2 regions of the Mesorhizobium sp. L103C119B0 genome follow, and region 1 is predicted to be linked to the other one. Evidence: predicted binding sites of a transcription regulator. Region 1 holds the regulator's gene; the other holds the start of a gene.
What was found. Region 1 encodes PhoB, which activates phosphate uptake and scavenging genes when phosphate is short. Its sites were predicted from a motif close to TGTCATNNANCTGTCAT; they were not measured.
Positions count from the first base shown of each region.

Region 2: the regulator PhoB is predicted to act here: its motif matches at 2,178-2,194, upstream of X728_RS141860 (DUF1045 domain-containing protein).

Region 1 is NZ_AYXE01000010.1:51,727-67,548, reverse strand. Features, by position in the region: gene X728_RS148720 (PAS domain-containing protein) at 1-1,434, shown strand, start outside; gene X728_RS148725 (substrate-binding domain-containing protein) at 1,931-2,959, shown strand; gene pstC (phosphate ABC transporter permease subunit PstC) at 3,055-4,515, shown strand; gene pstA (phosphate ABC transporter permease PstA) at 4,512-5,828, shown strand; gene pstB (phosphate ABC transporter ATP-binding protein PstB) at 5,846-6,670, shown strand; gene phoU (phosphate signaling complex protein PhoU) at 6,712-7,416, shown strand; gene phoB (phosphate regulon transcriptional regulator PhoB) at 7,433-8,122, shown strand; gene X728_RS148755 (ROK family protein) at 8,153-9,388, opposite strand; gene xylF (D-xylose ABC transporter substrate-binding protein) at 9,655-10,695, shown strand; gene X728_RS148765 (sugar ABC transporter permease) at 10,840-12,156, shown strand; gene X728_RS148770 (ATP-binding cassette domain-containing protein) at 12,169-12,966, shown strand; gene X728_RS148775 (CHASE domain-containing protein) at 13,123-14,769, shown strand; gene X728_RS148780 (YMGG-like glycine zipper-containing protein) at 14,809-15,051, opposite strand; gene X728_RS148785 (hypothetical protein) at 15,134-15,460, opposite strand; gene X728_RS1000000171055 (hypothetical protein) at 15,603-15,779, opposite strand.
Region 2 is NZ_AYXE01000018.1:91,212-95,698, reverse strand. Features, by position in the region: gene phnN (phosphonate metabolism protein/1,5-bisphosphokinase (PRPP-forming) PhnN) at 1-242, opposite strand, end outside; gene X728_RS141855 (alpha-D-ribose 1-methylphosphonate 5-triphosphate diphosphatase) at 239-1,393, opposite strand; gene X728_RS141860 (DUF1045 domain-containing protein) at 1,429-2,136, opposite strand; gene iolB (5-deoxy-glucuronate isomerase) at 2,274-3,086, opposite strand; gene X728_RS141870 (hypothetical protein) at 3,268-3,516, opposite strand; gene iolE (myo-inosose-2 dehydratase) at 3,526-4,443, opposite strand.

The sequences.
Region 1 (15,822 bases):
ATCGAGGATGTGGCGACGCTGATATCGACGCGCGCCAAGGAGAAGGACCTCGAGCTCATCGTGCGCGTCGAGCCGGGCCTGGAAAGCCTGTTCGTCGGCGATGTCGGTCGCGTCAGGCAGATCGTCACCAATCTGGTCGGCAACGCGGTGAAGTTTACCGACGAAGGCCACGTGCTGGTCGACGTGACCGGACAAAGGGGGCCGACGGGGACAAAGCTTACCGTTTCGGTCACCGACACCGGCATAGGCATTCCACACGAGAAACTGAAGCTCGTCTTCGAAAAATTCAGTCAGGCCGACACCTCGTCGACGAGACGCCACGAAGGCACAGGGCTCGGGCTCGCCATCACCTCGCGGCTGGTCGAGTTGATGGGCGGCGAGATCGGTGTCGAGAGCGCCGAAGGCAAGGGCTCGACCTTCTGGTTCACCGTGACATTGCCCAGGGCCGAGGAACAGACCGGACGGCGGATCATGCCGGTCGACGTGACCGGCTCACGGGTGCTGATCGTCGACGACAATGCCGTCAACCGATCGATCCTGAGCGAGCAGATGGCGTCATGGACCTTCGATTCCTGCGCCGCCGAAAGCGGACCCGAAGGGCTGAAGGTGCTGGTCGCCGCGGCTGCCTACGGCGTGCCGGTCGACTGCGTCGTGCTCGATTATCAGATGCCGGGGATGAGCGGCGCCGAAATGGCGCGCGTCGTGCGCAACACCGCAGGGCTGGCCGACACGCCGATCATCATGCTGACTTCGGTCGACCAGTCGCTCGCCAACACCAGCTATCGCGATCTCGGCATCGACGCCCAGCTGATCAAGCCGGCGCGCTCCTCGGTGCTTCTGGAAACGCTGGTCGCCACCATCCAGCGCCACCATCACAATATCACGGGTGGCCGTGTGCTGCCGGCGGCAAGCAGCGGTTCCGGCGGCGGCAGGAACGAACCGTCGCCGGCAAAGCCGCCGCTCGCTGCCTCGGAACGGGCCCTACTGCAACCGCCGCCGGTTCGTGCCCGCGCCCGGGCCGCCGGGGATGAACGCCGGCTCGACATCCTCGTTGCGGAGGACAATGAAGTAAACCAGATGGTGTTCACCCAGATAATCGGCGAAACCGGCTACAGTTTCGAAATCGTCGGCAACGGCCGCAAGGCGCTCGATGCCTTCGGCCGGCTTAATCCGCGCATGATCCTGATGGACGTCTCGATGCCGGAGATGAACGGGCTCGAGGCCACTGCCGCAATTCGCCGGCTTGAAGAACATACGGGTATGCATATCCCGATCGTCGGCGTCACCGCGCATGCCTTGAAGGGCGACCGCGAGCGCTGCCTGGAAGCCGGCATGGATGACTATTTGCCCAAGCCGATCAGCCCCAGGGCGCTGCTCGAAAAGGTCGAGCGCTGGGTCGGCATATCAGGCGAAGCCCAACGAGACGCTGGATAGCAACCTGCGGCGCCGCCGGGATTCGGTCGCGCCGCAACAGCCAAGGCTATGGTGCGATCGCACCATATCAAAGCTGGCGCCCAGTCAGGACAATGGTCGCAACGAAACCGCTCATTCAGTTACGGGCGGGAGCAAGCGACCGCCGACAAGAAACAGCGTCGAATCTACCCCAACGGACCTGTTTTTGGCGATGGCTCGGCCAAGATTCGCTCTGGCCACGGGCAACGCGCTCCCGTCCGGTTTTTCTTTCTCGGCATCGCGGCCTGCGGTGTGCCGGGACTTGATGCCAGCACGAATTGCGCAAGCGTCTGATTCCAGCGGCAACTTCCATTCCCACCAACCGGCTTAAAGGGTGCGGCCCACAAGACGTCTGTGCGACGTTACCGGGCTGACACGAAACTGTCATGCGACTGTAATAATCGAAGGCTATTGGCCTCAGCGGGCGCCGGTTTGAAGAGGGCGCCAAGAGACCATCTTCCGAACAGGAGCAGGCCACATGAAGAAATTCCTCGTTACGGCATCGGCCGTGGCGGTAGCGTTCGCCGCATCGTCCGGTGTCGCCGCTGCGCGTGACCAGATCCAGGTCGCCGGTTCGTCGACCGTGCTGCCTTACGCCAAGATCGTCGCCGAGCAGTTCGGCGAAACCTTCACCAACTTCAAGACCCCGGTGGTCGAGTCCGGCGGCAGCGGCGCCGGCATCAAGGAGTTCTGCAAGGGCGTCGGCGAAGACACGATCGACATCGCCAACTCCTCGCGCCCGATCAAGAAGGACGAGCTGAAGTCCTGCGCCGACGCCGGCGTCAAGGACGTCCAGGAAGTCCGCATCGGCTATGACGGCATCGTCTTTGCCACCGACATCAAGGGTCCGGACTGGGCGCTGGTTCCCGCCGACATCTACAAGGCGCTCGCCGCCAAGCTGGTGGTCGACGGCAAGCTGGTCGACAACCCGAACACCAAGTGGAACCAGGTCAATCCGAAGCTGCCCGACTGGGATATCGCCGCCTATATCCCGGGTGAGAAGCACGGCACCCGTGAAGTGTTCGAGACCAAGCTGCTCGACGCCGGCTGCGACAAGGCCGCTTTGAAGGCTGCCGGCATCGCCGACGACAAGGAAATCGGCAAGACCTGCATCGCCATCCGCAAGGACGGCAAGGCTGTCGACATTGATGGCGACTACACCGAGACGCTGGCCCGCATCGACTCCAACAAGACCGGCGTTGGCGTGTTCGGCCTCGCCTTCTACGAGAACAATGCCGACAAGCTGAAGGTCGCTACCGTGGAAGGCATCGTGCCTTCGACGCAGACCATCGCCGATGGCACGTACCCCGTGTCGCGGCCGTTGTTCTTCTACGTCAAGAAGGCGCATCTGGGCGTCGTTCCCGGCCTCAAGGAATATGTCGAGTTCTTCCTTGATGACCAGATGATCGGCCCGGAAAGCCCGCTCGCCCAGTACGGCCTGGTTTCCGCTCCCGACGCCGAACGTCAGGGCCAGCGCGACGCCTTCGCCGCTGGACAGACAATGTAATCAACGGACGGATCAGGGCGCGGATGAACTCCGCGCCCTGACTTCGCCGCTTGCCGCAACGGCTGCGGCGATCTGAATTTTCCCTGGGGTGGGTTATGTCGTCCTTGCTCGTACTCGCCATAGTCATCGCCATAGGCGTGGTCGCTTTTGTGGTCGGCCGCCAGCGCGCCGCGGCGCAGGATACCGGCAAGGTCAAGCCGCATTCGCGCGCGCATTATCATGGCTGGTGGGCCTTTCTGCTCGCGGTCCTGCCTGCCGTCCTTTTGCTCGCCGTCTGGGATATCGGCTCTTCCTTCTATCTCGACCGGCACATCCATGCCGCTTTGCCCGAGCGCACCGCCGACACAAAGGTGGCCAGCGAAGCGCTCGACGCCAGCCTGGTGAAGAGCCTGGCCAAGGGCCTGCGCCGGCTCGATGGCGATACCGCACTTCCCGCTACTTTCGCCGAATTGCAGCCGCTGCTCGCCGCCAAGGGCGTGGCACTGGCCAGCGACACACAGGACTATATGATCCCGATCGCGGTCGAGGCGAACCAGGTCCAGGACCGGCTCGGCCTGTTCGGCGCCGTGCTGACCTTCGCGCTGTCGGTCGCCGGCGCCTTCTATGCGCTGAGGCAGATCGCGCCGCGCGCCAGGGCGCGCAACAACGTCGAGAAGCTGATGCTGTGGGGGCTGCTTGCGGCCTCGACCATCGCCATCCTGACCACGGTCGGCATCGTGCTGTCGATGCTGTTCCAGACCATCACCTTCTTCGAGAGCGTGTCGCCGATGAGCTTCTTCTTCGGCACGGTGTGGGATCCGCGTTTCGCCGCCGCCGGTTCCGGCGGCAGCCAGGGTCAGTTCGGCCTGATCCCGCTTCTTGCCGGCACGCTCTACATCGCCGCCGTCGCCCTTCTGGTGGCAGTGCCGGTCGGGCTGATGTCGGCGGTCTACATGTCCGAATATGCCTCGCGCGGTGTGCGCTCGGTGGTCAAGCCGGCGTTGGAACTGCTGGCCGGCATTCCGACCATCGTCTACGGCATCTTCGCCGTTGTCACGCTCGGACCGTTCTTGCGCGACCTGTCGGCGGCACTCACCGGCGGCTCGCCCTTCATCCAGGGCCAGAGCATCTTCACCGCCGGTCTGGTGATGGGCGTCATGCTGATCCCGGTCGTGTCCTCTTTGTCCGACGACATCATCACCGCGGTGCCGCGCGCAATGCGTGACGGCTCGCTCGGCCTCGGCGCCACGCGCTCCGAGACGATCAAGCGGGTCATCCTGCCGGCCGCGCTGCCCGGAATCGTCGGCGCCATCCTGTTGACGGCGTCGCGCGCCATCGGCGAGACGATGATCGTCGTGCTGGCGGCGGGCGTCGCCGCCAATCTGACGGCCAATCCGTTCGAGGCGATGACGACCATCACCGTCAAGATCGTCAACCAGCTGACCGGCGACCTCGAGTTCAACTCGCCGCAGACGCTGGTCGCCTTCGCGCTCGGCCTGACGCTGTTCGCGCTGACGCTGGTGATGAACATCGTCGCCCTCTACATCGTGCGCAAGTACCGGGAGCAGTACGAATGACCGACATCCCCCTGGACACGATGGCGGGCGCCGTCGCGCGTCCGCGCCGCGACATCGGGCTGAAGGCGCGCTACGCCGCCGAACGCCGGTTCCGCATCTATGGCGTGATTGCGATCTCGGTGGGCCTGGCCTTCCTGGCCATCATGCTGATCACCATCGTCTCGAAAGGCTACACCGCCTTCTGGCAGACGACGGTGACGCTGCCGGTCACCTTCGACGAGAAGGTGATCGATCCCTCCGGCAAGCGCGCGACCGACCCTACCGTGCTGATCAAGGCGAACTATCCCAAGCTCGCCGAAAACGCGCTGGTGGCCAAGCTCGGCATCGATCCGGCCAACAAGCCGATGATGCTGAAGCTCAAGGGCTTCCTGTCGGAAGGCGCCCGCGTCCAGCTGCGCGACATCGTCTCCGCCGATCCGTCGGTGATCGGCAGGACACGTGACGTCGACATCCTGGCTGCCGCGAACCTCGACTCGGCCTTCAAGGGCCAGATCGACCTCGGCGTCGATGAAGCGCGCCGCAAGGTGTCCAACCAGCAGATCGACTGGATGAACAAGCTTAAAGCCGACGGCGTGATGGCCGAGCATTTCAACACCGGCCTGTTCACCTATGGCGCCTCTAGCCGGCCCGAAACGTCGGGCATGGGCGTGGCGATCATCGGCTCGTTCTACATGATGGTGATCGTGCTGTTGCTGGCGCTGCCGATCGGCGTCGCCGCCTCCATCTATCTGGAGGAGTTCGCCAAGAAGAACCGCTTTACGGACCTGATCGAAGTCAACATCAACAATCTCGCGGCGGTGCCGTCGATCGTCTTCGGTCTGCTTGGCCTTGCCGTGTTCATCAACTTCCTCGGCATGCCGCGCTCGGCTTCCTTCGTCGGCGGCCTGGTGCTGACCTTGATGACATTGCCGACCATAATCATCGCCACGCGCGCCGCCCTCGCCGCGGTGCCGCCGTCGATCCGCTCGGCGGCCCTAGGTCTCGGCGCCTCCAAGATGCAGATGGTGTTCCATCACATCCTGCCGCTTGCCGCCCCAGGCATCCTTACCGGCACCATCATCGGCCTGGCGCGTGCGCTCGGCGAGACAGCACCGCTGCTCTTGATCGGCATGGTCGCTTTCGTCGCCGATTATCCGACGACGCCTTTCGATCCGGCGACCGCGCTGCCGGTGCAGATCTACATGTGGGCAAACGAGGCTGAGCGCGCTTTTGTCGAGCGCATGTCCGGCGCCATCATCATCCTGCTCGTCTTCCTCATGGCCATGAACATCACCGCGATCGTGCTTCGGCGCCGGTTCGAGCGGCGCTGGTAGAAAAAAGGCAATTTGGTATGAACATCATGACCGAACAGTCCCTTGAGAATGCAGTGGGCGACAAAATGAACGCCAAGTCGAACGAAGTCATCAAGATGCGCGGCGACAAGGTCGGCGTCTTCTACGGCGAGAAGCAGGCGTTGTTCGACGTCAATCTCGACGTCCGCCAGAACCAGGTGACGGCGCTGATCGGCCCGTCCGGCTGCGGCAAGTCGACCTTCCTGCGCTGCCTCAACCGCATGAACGACACCATCGATTCGGCGCGGGTGACCGGCAAGATCACGCTCGATGAAGACGACATCTACGACAAGAACATCGATGTCGTCGAACTGCGCGCCCGCGTCGGCATGGTGTTCCAGAAACCCAACCCGTTCCCGAAGTCGATCTACGAGAACGTCGCCTACGGCCCGCGCATCCATGGGCTGGCCAAGCGCAAGTCCGACATGGACCAGATCGTCGAGCAGAGCCTGAAGAAGGCTGCGATCTGGAACGAGGTCAAGGACCGCCTGCAGGAGCCCGGCACCGGCCTGTCCGGCGGCCAGCAGCAGCGCCTGTGCATCGCGCGCGCCATCGCCGTGTCGCCGGAGGTGATCCTGATGGACGAGCCCTGCTCGGCGCTCGATCCGATCGCCACCGCCCGTGTCGAGGAGCTGATCGACGAACTGCGCCAGAACTACACGATCGTCATCGTCACCCACTCGATGCAGCAGGCGGCGCGCGTGTCGCAGCGTACAGCGATGTTCCATCTCGGCTATCTCGTCGAGGAGGGCGCCACCGACAAGATGTTCACCAACCCCGACGACAAGCGCACCCAGGACTACATTACCGGCCGCTTCGGCTGAGCCGTCCGGCGGGTGAATTTTCAGGCACGAGGACCAAGATCATGGGTGAACATACCGTCGCCTCCTTCGATGAAGAGCTCGGGCAGATCAGCAAGCTGATCCGCGACATGGGCGATCTGGCAGGCTCGATGGTCAGCGGCTCGACCAGGGCGCTGCTCAATTCGGACAATGCGCTGGCACAGCGTGTCGTTTCCGACGACGCCATCATGGATGCGCGCCAGCGCGAACTGGACGACCGCGCCATCACGCTGATCGCCAAGCGCCAGCCGATGGCCAACGATCTGCGCGCCGTGGTCGGCTCGATCCGCATGGCCGGCGACCTCGAGCGCATCGGCGATCTCGCCAAGAACATCGCCAAACGCGTCGGCACCGTGGGCTTGAGCGTCACGCCGCGCGACCTCTCGCACTCCATCGATGCCATGGCGCAGCTGGTGCTGATCCAGGTGCAAGGCGTCGTCGAGGAATATGCCGCCACCGATGCGGCAGCTCTTGCAAAACTCAGGAATGACGACGAGCGCATCGACGTCAAATACACGTCCGTGTTTCGTGAGCTCTTGACCTACATGATGGAAGACCCTCGCAACATCACCGCCTGCACGCATCTCTTGTTCTGCGCCAAGAATCTTGAGCGCATCGGCGATCATGTCACCAACATCGCCGAAAATGCGTATTATGTGCTGACCGGCCAGCAATTGCCCGCCAATCGTCCGAAGCAGGACGAGACGGCGATGGCCACGCCGGCCTGATGAGGGTGAACTGCCTATGATCGCGCCACGCATCATGGTCGTGGAGGACGAGGAGCCGCTAGGCGTGCTCCTCCGCTACAACCTCGAATCCGAAGGCTATCACGTCGAGGTGGTGACACGCGGCGACGAGGCCGAGATCCGCCTGCAGGAAAACGTGCCCGATCTCCTGGTGCTCGACTGGATGGTGCCCGCTGTTTCCGGCATCGAGCTCTGCCGGCGGCTTAGAGTGCGGCCCGAAACCGAGCGGCTGCCGATCATCATGCTGACCGCGCGCGGTGAGGAAAGCGATCGCGTGCGCGGCCTGTCCACCGGTGCCGACGACTATCTGGTCAAGCCATTCTCGACGCCGGAGTTCATGGCGCGCGTGAAGGCGCTGCTGCGCCGGGCCAAGCCGGAAGTGCTGTCCAGCGTGCTCAAGGTCGGCGACATCGTGCTCGACCGCGAGTCGCACCGTGTCTACCGCAAGAAGAGCGAGATCAGGCTCGGACCGACCGAGTTCCGGCTGCTCGAATTCATGATGCGCCATCCCGGCCGCGTGTTCTCGCGCAGCCAGCTGCTCGACAATGTCTGGGGCGAGACGATCTACATCGACGAGCGAACCGTCGACGTCCATGTCGGGCGCTTACGCAAAGCGGTCAACAACGGCCGCATGCCGGATGTCATCCGTACCATTCGCGGCGCCGGCTACGCGATCAGGGAAGACTAGGATGCTGCGCGTCGCGCCGTTGCCGGCCATTCAGGCGACATGCTTGCCGGATTTGGCCTGAATGCCCGGCGCGAAAATCTCCTGATCGACGAAGCCGAGCGCGCGCATGGCACAGCCTTCGCGGATCAGCGGCAGCTCGTTGGGCTCGGTGTCGAAGGAGATCGATTTCGAGTGCTGGCCGCCGGCGGTCTGGGCGATCGCTTCGCGCAATGCCGGCTCGATCAGGTCGAAGGCGGCGGCGCTGACGCCAACCATGGCGACAGGCGCCGGGTCGATCAGCGCAAACAGGCTGCCGAGGCCGAAGCCGAGCGCCTCACCGGCCTTGCGATAGGCTTCGCGCTCCGGGCCATCGGTTTCGCGGGCGCGCGCGGCGAGTGCGCGCATATCAGCGTCGCCGATATCGACCGGCTCGGCATCTTCGCTCATCATTTTGGCGCTGCGCCAGATGGCGTAGTTTCCGGCATAGGCCTCGACGCAGCCGCGCCGCCCGCAGCGGCAGAGCGCGCCGCCCGGACGGTGGATCATGTGGCCGAACTCGCCGCCCGAGGAATGGGTGCCGGTGAACAGTTCGCCTTTCAGCACCAGCCCCATGCCGATGCCGTGCGACAAGAGGATCGCGATGAAATTGTCGCGGTAGCGCTCGGGCTGGCGCCATTGCAGGGCCACCGCCATCATATTGCAGTCGTTCTCCATGGTGGCAGGAATGCCGAATTCCGCTTCCAACATGTCGGCGAAGGCAATGTCGGTCAGTGGCGTGATTGGCGACCACAGCATGGCCCGCGCCTGCGAATCGGTGATGCCCTGGATGCCCATGGCAATGCGGGCGATGCTCTGGACATCGAGGTCCGGGTCCGCGAGACGCCGCCCGACGATTGCTACGCATTCGCCGATCAGCTCGTCGCGCGGCATGGTCAGCGTGTCGAGCCGGCGCTGTTCTTCCGCGACCACCTGGCCGGCATAGTCGATGACGGTGACGGAGAGGAAGTTCAGCGACAGCACCACGGTCATGACCGCCGCCGCTTCCGGGTTGAGGCCAAGGCCGACCTGCGGCCGGCCGCGTTTCAGCGAGCCGGTCTCGCCAGGCTTGCCTTCAATCAGGATGCCTTCTTGAATTAGATCAGACGAGATTGCCGATATCGTCGAATGGCTGAGGCCGGTGGTCGCCGCAATCTCGGTCCGCGACGGCTGGCCGGCCCGGCGCACGGCCGAAATCACCATCGCACGGTTGCGACGGCGCAGATCGTCGTGGCGGATCCCAACCGACATTTGTTTTCCTCCCGGCCTCCTCGCGCCTCATGATAGTGAAGGCGTTCGACGGCACCAGCCAAATATTGGCAGACGCCGGCAGCCCTGTCATTGTTTATTGCGGAGCTCGAAAAAATTCGGCAAGGCTATCAGAATCCATCATAATCGATGTTGACAGTGCCTTATCATTGAACCAGTGTTTTTTCGAGGCTCGAAAAAATGGAGCCTCTTTGTGCAGGCCTTCGGGCCGGTTTTGTCGCGCCGTGGGCGGCGCAGGGAGGGTTATAATGAACAGATTTGCAGCCGCCATGCTGGCGGGTGTCGCCATGTCGCTGGCGCTGATGTCGGTCGCGCAGGCGAAGGACAAGGTCATCGGCGTGTCGTGGTCGAACTTCCAGGAAGAGCGCTGGAAGACCGACGAGGCGGCGATGAAAACGGCGATCGAAGCCGCCGGCGACAAGTACATTTCGGCCGACGCGCAGTCCAATCCCGGCAAGCAGCTGACCGACGTCGAAAGCCTGATCTCGCAGGGCGCCAACTCGCTGATCATCCTGGCGCAGGACGCCTCGGCCATCGGCCCGGCGGTGCAGAAGGCGCTGGACGAAGGCATTCCGGTCGTCGGCTATGACCGCCTGATCGAGAACAAGGACGTTTTTTACCTGACCTTCGACAACAAGGAAGTCGGCCGCATGCAGGCCCGCGAAGTGTTCAAGGCGAAGCCCGAAGGCAACTATGTCTTCATAAAGGGCTCTGGCTCGGATCCGAATGCCGATTTCCTGTTCTCGGGCTCGATGGAAGTGCTCAAGGAAGCCATCGACTCGGGCAAGATCAAGAATGTCGGCGAGGCCTATACCGATGGCTGGCTGCCGGCCAACGCCCAGAAGAACATGGAACAGTTCCTGACCGCCAACGACAACAAAGTCGATGCCGTGGTTGCGGCCAATGACGGCACCGCCGGCGGCGTTGTCGCCGCGCTGACGGCGCAGGGCCTTGCCGGAACGGTTCCGGTCTCGGGCCAGGACGGCGACCATGCCGCCCTGAACCGCATCGCGCTCGGCACGCAGACGGTGTCGGTGTGGAAAGACGCGCGCGAACTCGGCAAGAACGCCGCCGAGATCGCCTCGCAGCTTGCCGATGGCAAGAAGACGGGCGACATTGCCGGCGCCAAGGACTTCACCACGCCTGACGGCAACACCGTCAAGTCGCTGTTCCTGACCCCCGTCGCGATCACCAAGGACAACCTCAACGTCGTCATCGACGCCGGCTGGATCAAGAAGGACGAAGTCTGCACAGGCGTCGCCGCAGGCAGCGTCGCGGCTTGCAACTGATCTCGACGACTTGAAGAAATGAGGCGCCGCGGCTGTCAAGCCGCGGCGTTTTCTCTACGAGAATTGTGTGTTTCCGCCATCGGCGGCAAACTTCTAGGCTGTGGTCCGGCATCCGCGCCAGACGGCAAGCCGCTGGAGGACATCATGACCGACACGACCTCAAATCCGCAGGCCGATACGGCACGAGCGTCTGAACTCGGCGCGGTCGCCCGGTTCCTGAAGGCGACCGAGCTCGACACGCGCATGCTCGGCATGGTCGGCGCGCTGCTGGTCATCTGGGTCGGCATACATATCCTGTCGGGCGGGCTTTTCCTGACGCCGCGCAATCTTTGGAACCTGTCGGTGCAGACCTCCTCGGTCGCGATCATGGCGACCGGCATGGTACTGGTCATCGTCATGCGCAACATCGACCTTTCGGTGGGCTCCGTCGAAGGCGTGATCGGCATGATCATGGGCGTGGCACAGGCCGAATTCCTGATTCGCGTCATCGGCTTCCAGCTTGGAAACCCCTGGCTCTGGGTCGTCGCGCTTGCCGCCGGCGTGGTGCTTGGTCTGCTGATCGGCGCGTTCCAGGGCTTCATCATCGCCTATATGCAGGTTCCGGCCTTCATCGTGACGCTTGGTGGCCTGCTGGTCTGGCGTGGCATGGCATGGCTCATCACCAGCGGGCGCACGGTCGCGCCACTCGACGCCACCTTCCAGCTGATGGGCGGCGGACCACGCGGCTCGATTGGCGCCGCTGCCAGCTGGATCGTCGGCATCGTCGCCTGCGCGGCGGTCGCCTTCGCGCTGCTCAACGGTCGCTCACAGCGCAAGCGCTTCAGCTTTCCACTGCGCCCCGTCTGGGCCGAGACCTTGCTTGGCGTGGTCACTTGCGCGGCCATCCTCGGCGCCGTGTGGATCGCCAATTCCTATCCATGGCCGATCGGCATCGTGCGCCAGTACGCACAGCAGAACGGCATCACCGTTCCCGAAGGCGGGCTGTTCATCGCGCATGGCATCGCCATACCGGTGCTAATGGCGGTGATTGTCGGCATCATCATGACGTTCATCACCAAGCGCACGCGTTTCGGCCGCTATGTCTTCGCCATCGGGGGCAATCCGGAGGCAGCGGAACTCGCCGGCATCAACACGCGCTGGGTGACCATGAAGGTGTTCATGATCATGGGTGTGCTGGCTGCAATCAGCGCGGCGATCTCGTCGGCCCGTCTCAATGCGTCAACCAATGCGCTGGGCACACTGGACGAGCTTTTGGTGATCGCGGCCGCTGTCATCGGCGGCACGTCGCTCGCGGGCGGCGCCGGAACGGTGATGGGCGCCATGCTCGGCGCGCTACTGATGCAGTCGCTGCAATCCGGCATGGTGCTGCTCGGCATCGACTCGCCGCTGCAGAGCATTGTCGTTGGCGCTGTCCTGGTCATCGCCGTCTGGCTCGACACCGTCTACCGCAAGCGCGTCTAGGGAGGAACGATTATGGAAAAAACTGCTCCCACCGGTACGCCACTGATCGACATGCGCAACATCTCGATCGCGTTCGGTGGCATTCGCGCCGTCGACGATGCGTCCATCGATCTTTTCCCGGGCGAAGTGGTGGCGCTGCTTGGCCACAACGGCGCCGGTAAGTCGACGCTGATCAAGATCCTGTCGGGCGCCTACAAGCGCGATGCCGGCCAGATCTTGGTCAACGGCCAGGAGGCCTCGATCTCCAATCCGCGCGACGCCAAGAAATACGGCATCGAAACGATCTACCAGACGCTTGCGCTGGCCGACAATGTCGACGCTGCCGCCAACCTCTTCCTCGGCCGCGAACTGATGACCGCGTGGGGGACACTCGACGATGTCGCCATGGAGGCCGAGGCGCGCAAGGTGATGGGCCGGCTCAATCCGCGCTTCCAGCGCTTCAAGGAGCCCGTGATCAAGCTATCGGGCGGCCAGCGCCAGTCGGTGGCGATCGCACGCGCCATCCTGTTCAACGCCCGCATCCTGATCATGGACGAACCGACGGCCGCGCTTGGGCCGCAGGAGACGGCGCAGGTCGGCGAACTGGTAAAGCAGCTCAAGGCCGACGGCATCGGCATTTTCCTGATCAGCCACGACATTCACGACGTGTTCGAGCTTGCCGACCGGGTCTGCGTAATGAAGAACGGCCAGGTCGTCGGCACCGCGCTCACCACCGATGTGACGCAGGACGAAGTGCTCGGCATGATCATCCTGGGAAAGTGCCCGCCCGGCGCCATTCCCGGTCCGGGTGCGCTGAAGATCGCGGCCTGAGACCACGCTATCGTCAGCTGTCATGTTCACTGATGCTCGAGATCGATAAGCCGGCTAAATATGCATGATATGCCAGCTGTCATTATGGCTTGGCCGCGCCATTGTCTTGCCGCGGCGACTTGCCCATAAAGGTCCCGAACCGTCCATGGGCCTGCGTTGAAGAAGTTTTTCCCGATCCTTGCCTTCATTGCCGTTGCACTGATCAGCCTGACGATGGCGGGCTTCGCCTATTTCGCGACCCAGGAAGCGGCGCGCATCAAGTTCGAGGCGACGGCCGACGACGCGCTCAACCGCATCGAAAGCCGTATCGATCTGCATCTGTCACTGCTGCGCTCGACGCAGGCGCTGTTCGACGCCCGCAATGGCGAGATTTCAGGTAGCGAATTCAAGGCCTTCTTCAGCGCCCTCGATGTCGATAACAATTTCGCCGGCCTGCGCGGCATCGGCTATCTCAGGCTGGCCAAGACCGGTGACGAAGCGGCGGTCGAGCGCGACATGTTGCGCGACCGCGGCGCCGCCCACACGGTCTATCCGGACACGACACAGCCATGGCGCACGCCCGTCGTGCTGTTCGAGCCGCTCGACCCTGCCAACGAATCCACCATCGGCTACGACATGTTCACCGAGCCGGTGCGGCGCGAGGCGATCGAAAAAGCGATGGCCGATGACGCACAGCACGCAAGCGGTCTGGTCCAGCTCGGCCAGGACACTGGCGCGGCGCAGACCTTTACCGGTTTCCTGGTCTTCGTCAGGCTCAATGTCGAAACCGCGCCGGATGGTATCAATGCGTCCAGATCATCGACATCAGGCCTTCTCTACGCGGCCTTCCGCGCCCGCGACCTGTTCCAGACCGCGCTCAGCCGCACGCCTTTGCTGCCGGTCAACACCGCGGTCTATGACGGCACGGCCGACGCCGACAATCTTCTGTTCCAGTCGGAAACGCCGCCGGTTGCGAGCTTTGGCGACAGGCTGTTGGTGACGCGCAAGATCATCGTCGCCGGTCGGCCGTGGACGGTGCTGTTCCGGCCGACAAGTGCATTTTCGCAACCGTCCTCGCGCGCCATTCCGGTCATGCTCGGGCTGTTCGGCCTGCTTCTGGCCGGGGCCATCGCGTTGGTGGCGCGCTACCAGGAGCGCGCCTACGACGCCAAGTCGCTGCTGCATGAAACGACGGAAAAAAGCCTGCTCGAAAAGGATTTGATGCTGCAGGAGATGAAGCATCGGATCAAGAATTCGATCACGCGGGTGCTGGCGATTGCGCGCCAGACGGCAGCGCAAGCAACCGACGTGAAGGAGTTCTCAACTTCCTTCTCAGCCCGCCTGCAGGCAATGGCGGCTTCCCAGGATATGCTGACGCGTTCGCGCTGGCAGAAGGCCGATCTTGGCGACCTGCTGCGCATCGAGCTCGGCCAGGTGTTCGGCAAGGAGCTTCCGGAAGGGATATTGTCAGGGCCTCAGGTGCTGCTCGACGAGAGGACGACGCAGGCGCTTGGCCTGACCTTTCACGAACTGGCGACGAATGCGCTGAAATATGGCGAGGCCGGCAATTCCGTGGGTGCGCTCAAGGTCGACTGGTCGTTCGAGGGGCGCGGGTCCGAGCGGATGCTGGTTCTGAACTGGCGCGAGGCCGGGCAGAAGGAACTCGAAGCGCCGGCGAAGACCGGCTTCGGCACCAAGCTGATCGACCTCAATGTCACGCGCGAATTGCGCGGCACGATTGCCCGAGATTTTCGCATCGATGGGCTTACGGTGGAAATCAGGATCCCGCAGCCTGATGCAGTCAAACAAACGGAGACCGGCTGACCGGTCTCCGTCGCGATTGTCTGACGCTTTTGAAGCGGATCAGCAGCGAGCGGTGTAGAGCCGGCCGCGATTGTCGCGATACTGGCAATAGCCGTTGCGCAGGTTGCGCACCAGCAGGCCGGAACCGGCGCCAACGGCTGCGCCGATCAGCGCACCCTTGCCGCCGCCGATCAGTCCGCCGGCCAAAGCACCGACACCGGCGCCGACACCGACATCCTGCTCGGTCGTGCTGCAGCCGCTGACGGCGACCACCGCAACCATGGCAATAATCAATTTCCGCATAGAATCTCTCCTCACTTTGTCCTCACTTTAGTAAGCTCCAGCCGCTATTTAGCACGAAACAGCAGCCTTTGCCCGCTCGATCTTATTGTTGGCTAAGAGAGTCTTTTTCGCGGCGCGTGGCGTTCGACGCGACCACGACACTGGAAATCTGCAAAGACGCGTCGAGGGTGCCGTCCGGGCGCACGTTCCAGACGATCTGGTCGTAATCATCCTCCAGCGCGGGGTCGACCGTAAGACATTTGGCAACGACGTGCTCGGCCTGACCCTGCACGTCGCCGGCAGCGAATGGACGTTCTGCCGTGCATGCTTCGGCGGTTTCGAAAACACTGACCGGCACCGGCAGTTCACGACATTCGGTCATGTTGTTCGAACAGCCAATTACCAAAAGCAAAGCGGCGATGTGTTCCACGGCGATACGTCCTCTCGCCATAAGAACGGTCCACAGCCGTCAAAGTTCCTGTGCCGAAAGGGGCGTTAATAATTGGTCGGCTACGAGCTGGACAGCTTCTGAGCCAGGCTGCTTGGGAGCAGCGTGAACCTGAGCATCTGGCTCAGGCCAATTGCGACGCCACGATCAGCACAACAGCGGCGACGAGCGCGACAGCGGCGACGCGAAGCAAGGGATGCCAGGCGTGCTGCAAAGGCGAGGCTGAAGCGTCAGGATCCTGAAAGCCGCTCATGGACACCCGGGCGGCCTGCTCCAGCCTGTTCATATCGGCAACCGTCATGATCATTCCTCCCATACTCGCGTTGCAGGCTGCGGCCGAAACA
Region 2 (4,487 bases), on a different contig from region 1:
TCGGCTTCGACAAAGGCCGCGTCGGCCAGCGTGTCGTGATCCTCGCTTGCCGCATCGCTCGGCCTGGTGATGACCCGGCGGACGAACTCCAGCCTCGTCTCGTCGGCAAACAAGGTGCGGGCATAACCGATTACCGTATCCTTGCCGGCGCCACTCGGGCCGACGACGGCGACAAACACGCCGTTGCGGAGCGGAAAGGCCTCGCTGCTGAGTTCGCGCTCGATCGACGCCGAGACCATCAGGCGACCCGGCGCCCTTGGCGCCAGACAGTGCGCACGACCGGCACATGGTCGTCGACGCGCACACGCACGAGGTCGGCGCGGCGGCCCTGTTCGATGACGCCGCGGTCGTTTAGGCCGATCGCCTCGGCCGGATTCTTCGACACCATCGCAACCGCCTGCGGCAGGGAAATGCCCTCGACGACGTCGCCGAGGAAGAAGGCCGACTGGATCAGGCTGAAGGGAATGTAGTCGGACGACAATATGTCGAGCAGGCCGTCGCCGGCCAGCGTGCGGGCCGAGACGTTGCCCGAATGCGAGGAGCCGCGCATGACGTTGGGCGCGCCCATCAGCACGCCGAGCCCGGCATCCTTCGAGGCCTTGGCGGCTTCCAGCGTGGTCGGGAATTCCGCGACGCGCACGCCCTGCTCGATCGCTTCGTCGACATGGCCCGATGTGGCGTCGTCATGGCTCGCCAGCACAATGCCCCGCTCGTTGCAGGCGGCTGATATCGCCACCCGGTTCGGTCCCGAATTCTTCGCTGATTCCGACATCCGCTTTTCGCAGAACAATTGGAAGTCGCGATCGGTCAGCTTCAGCTTGCGCTGGTAGTAATAGGCGTAGGTCTCGAGATTGACGAACTGGCGCTGTCCCGGCGCATGGTCCATCAGCGAGGCCAGTTTGACCCGCTCGTCGCCATCGAAATTGGCGAAAGCCCGCAAGCAATCCGGCGCCGAGACCTCGCAGCGCAGGTGCAAGAAATGGTCGGCCCGCAACCGGTCTTTCGCGACGCTGTCCTCGATCGCGCCGGCGAGCTTGCGGATGTCGTCGGAGGTAATATCCGCGTCCTCGTCCATGCCGACACGCAAAGCGTCGAGCACGGTGGTGATGCCGGCGGTGGCCACCTGCGCGTCATGGGCAAGGACGGCGGCGATCGGGTTCCAGCGCACTTTCGGGCGCGGCGCATAGTGGCCTTCGAGATGGTCAGTGTGCAGCTCGACCAGGCCGGGAATGATGTAGTCGCCGCCCATGTCCTCGCCGCCCATGCCCCCGCCGGTGTGGCCGGTGCCGGCGTCGACGCCGGAGATAAAACCGTCGCGCAGCACGAGCGACCCTTCGACGATCTCGTCGGCAAGCACGATGCGGGCGTTGTGGAGAACAGTTTCGGCGGTCATTTCAGGCGGTCCCTGGTTACTCGGACGAATTGCGGTTAGGCGGTTTTTCGGGCAGCGCGGCGGCCGAGCGCATGATGCGAAAGCACCATGAACGGAGCGCCCGGTTCGGTTTCGACGAACAGCGTCAGCGCATCCACCAGCACCGGCTGCTGCAGCACATCGGCGAACAGGCTGTCGATTGCCGCGCGCAGACGTTGGCTTTCCTGCGGCCCGGCCCGGCCGGACAGCGTCATGTGGAAGCGAAAGGTCTCGAACACGTAGGGGTAGCCCCACTGACAGAGATTGCGGAACTCGGCCGGTTTCAGCGAATCCGGGCTGCGCCGTTCGATTTCCGCTTCGGTGAGCGGCGCGCGAAAACGGTCGAAGCTAAGCACGACATCATCGGCGAAACGGTTGAGCGGCGGCAGCGGACCTTCCGGCACCAAAGCGAAGAAACCATCGATCTGGCTGACGACCAGGCGCGGGATGGTGACCGTCGGCGTTGCTTTGGCAAAGGCGTCCAGCGCCGCGCGCAACGAGCTTTCGGTTTCGTTGGCGGCCAACCGGAAGGGCGCTTTCAGCGTCGCATGAAAACCGTAGCGCCGCGCCGATGCGGTGTGAAAGGCGACTTCGGCCGCCGACAGCTCGCCCACCGCCTCGACCGGCCTGGTGGCGGCGCCAAAGGGGTCGCGACCCAGCCAGTTGGCGGCGATCCGCGCCAACGGCTCGTCCTGCCTCGGGGTGAAATAGATGGCGTAGCGCATCGAAAAAAATCCTCGTCAGCCCGCTGCCATAGGTGATTTCCATGACGGATTGACGAAGCTTATGCGAGTTTTCGAAGGCAAATCGACCCCATGGATCGTTAGCCGACGATTTTTCTTCCGGCGCAAGCGAAGGCCGATCAGGCCTTCATGAGCCATTCGTGCTCGGGCGCGTTGTGGAACTTCCACGTCCGCTTCGGCCCGGCCATGACGTTAAGGTAATAGAGGTCGTAGCCGTGACAGGCCGCGCACGGATGATAGCCCTTGGGCACCAGCACGACATCGCCGTCCTCGATCGCCATCGCCTCGTCCAGTTCGCGGGCGCCCGACTTGTCGGCGTCGGTGTAGACGCGCTGGAAGGCAAAGCCCTGCGGCGGGTTGAGGCGGTGGTAATAGGTTTCCTCAAGATAGGATTCGGCCGGCAGATTGTCCTGATCGTGCTTGTGCGGCGGGTAGCTCGATGTGTGGCCACCGGGCGTGATGACCTCGACCACCAGCAGCGAGTCGGCGGGCTTGCCCTCGGGCAATATGTTGGTGACGTAGCGCGTGTTGGTGCCTTTGCCCCGAGTCTCCTGGCCGAGGTCGTCGGGTGCGATGACGCGAACGGGCAAGCCGCCGCCCAGGCCCGGCGCCGAGCAGACCGCGAGTTCGAGATCGGTGTCGGCGGTGACCGACCAGTCCGAACCCTCCGGAATATAGACCGACCACGGCTTGCCCTCGAAGGGCGACATGCGCTCGCCGAGCAGGCCGAGTTCCTGGCCGCCGGCCCTTGCCGTGCCCTTGCCGGTGACGAACACCAGGCAGACTTCGCGATCCTGCGTCTTGCCGGATGCGGTCTCGCCCGGCTTCAGGCGGTGCAGGTCGAAGCCGACATAGGTCCATCCGGCGCTTTTGGGCGTGACATGGGCGACGCGGCCATGGCCCTTGTCGGCTTTGACGAGCAGTTTCGACATGTTTTGTCTCTCCTATCGCAAGTCTTCGAGGTCGGCCTCTCAACTTCGTCATCCTAGAGCGAAGCTCCGTCGCGAAGACCCTAGGATGACGAAGCGAGGGACGTTCCGGCCAATCACCGACGTAGGCGATACGCCAGGTGTCGAGTGTCCGACCCGCAAGCCCTTCCGAGCCACGGCCGCTTCATTCCTTCGGTTCGGCGTCCGCCTTCGCTTCGCCGGTCTTCGGTCGATCAGGCGCAGCCTTGCTCTCCTCCACCGGCTTGTAAAGATAGAAGAACTGCCACACCGCGTAGGCGGCAAAGCCGAGCGCAATGATGCCCCAGAATGGGGTGCCGGAGGCGAATTCTATTCCGGCCCAGATCACGCAGACGGCGACGACGGCAACGCGCCGCCACAGCGGCCGGAAGAACGGGTGCTCGTAATCCTTCATCGGACCGGCTTACGCATTGGGAAAGCCTTGCGTCTCGACCGTGTAGCCGGCCGCCGTCATCACCCGCATCAGCTCCTTGTAACCCACGTGGGCCATCTTCAGCGGCGGGTTCTTTTTCGGGTCCTGCTCGGCCTCGACGACGAACCAGCCTTCATAGCCATGGTCGGCGAAGCGCTGCACGATGGCGCCGAAATCGAGCGAACCGTCGCCAGGCACCGTGAAGGCACCGAGCGCCACGGCGTCGAGAAAGGACTGCTTTGTGCGGTCGAGCCCGTCGATCACGCCCATGCGCACATCCTTCACATGGACATGGCTGATGCGCTTGTGGTGGTTGTCGATGGCGCGCAGCACGTCGCCACCGGCAAAGGCGAGATGCCCTGCATCGAGCAGCAACGGAATGCCTTCGCCGGAATGGCGCATGAAGGCATCGAGCTCCGGCTCGGTCTCGACCACCGCCGCCATGTGATGGTGATAGGACAGCGGCATGCCTTGCTCGGCGCACCATTCGCCGAATTCGGTGAGGCGCCTGGCATAGGCCCTCATCTCGTCGTTGGACAATTTCGGCTTCGTGGTGAGAGGCCTGGAGCGATCACCCTGGATCGAGCGGCCGACCTCGCCATAGACGATGCAAGGCGCATTCACCGCCTTGAACAGGTCGATCATCGGCTGGATGCGATCCTTGTTCTTGCCCATGTCCTCATCGACCAGCGTGCCGGAGAACCAGCCGCCGCACAGCGTCACGTCGGCCTTTTTCAGGATAGGCAGCATGATTTCGGGGTCATTGGGAAAGCGGCGGCCCATTTCCATGCCGGTGAAGCCGGCCGAGCGCGACTGGCGCAGGCACTCTTCCAGCGAGACGTCGTCGCTGAGTTCGGCAAGATCATCGTTCCACCACGCAATGGGGGACATGCCCAGTTTGGCTTTCAAGTTTTAGCTCCGGTTTCTTGTTCACCCTCCCCCTTGTGGGGAGG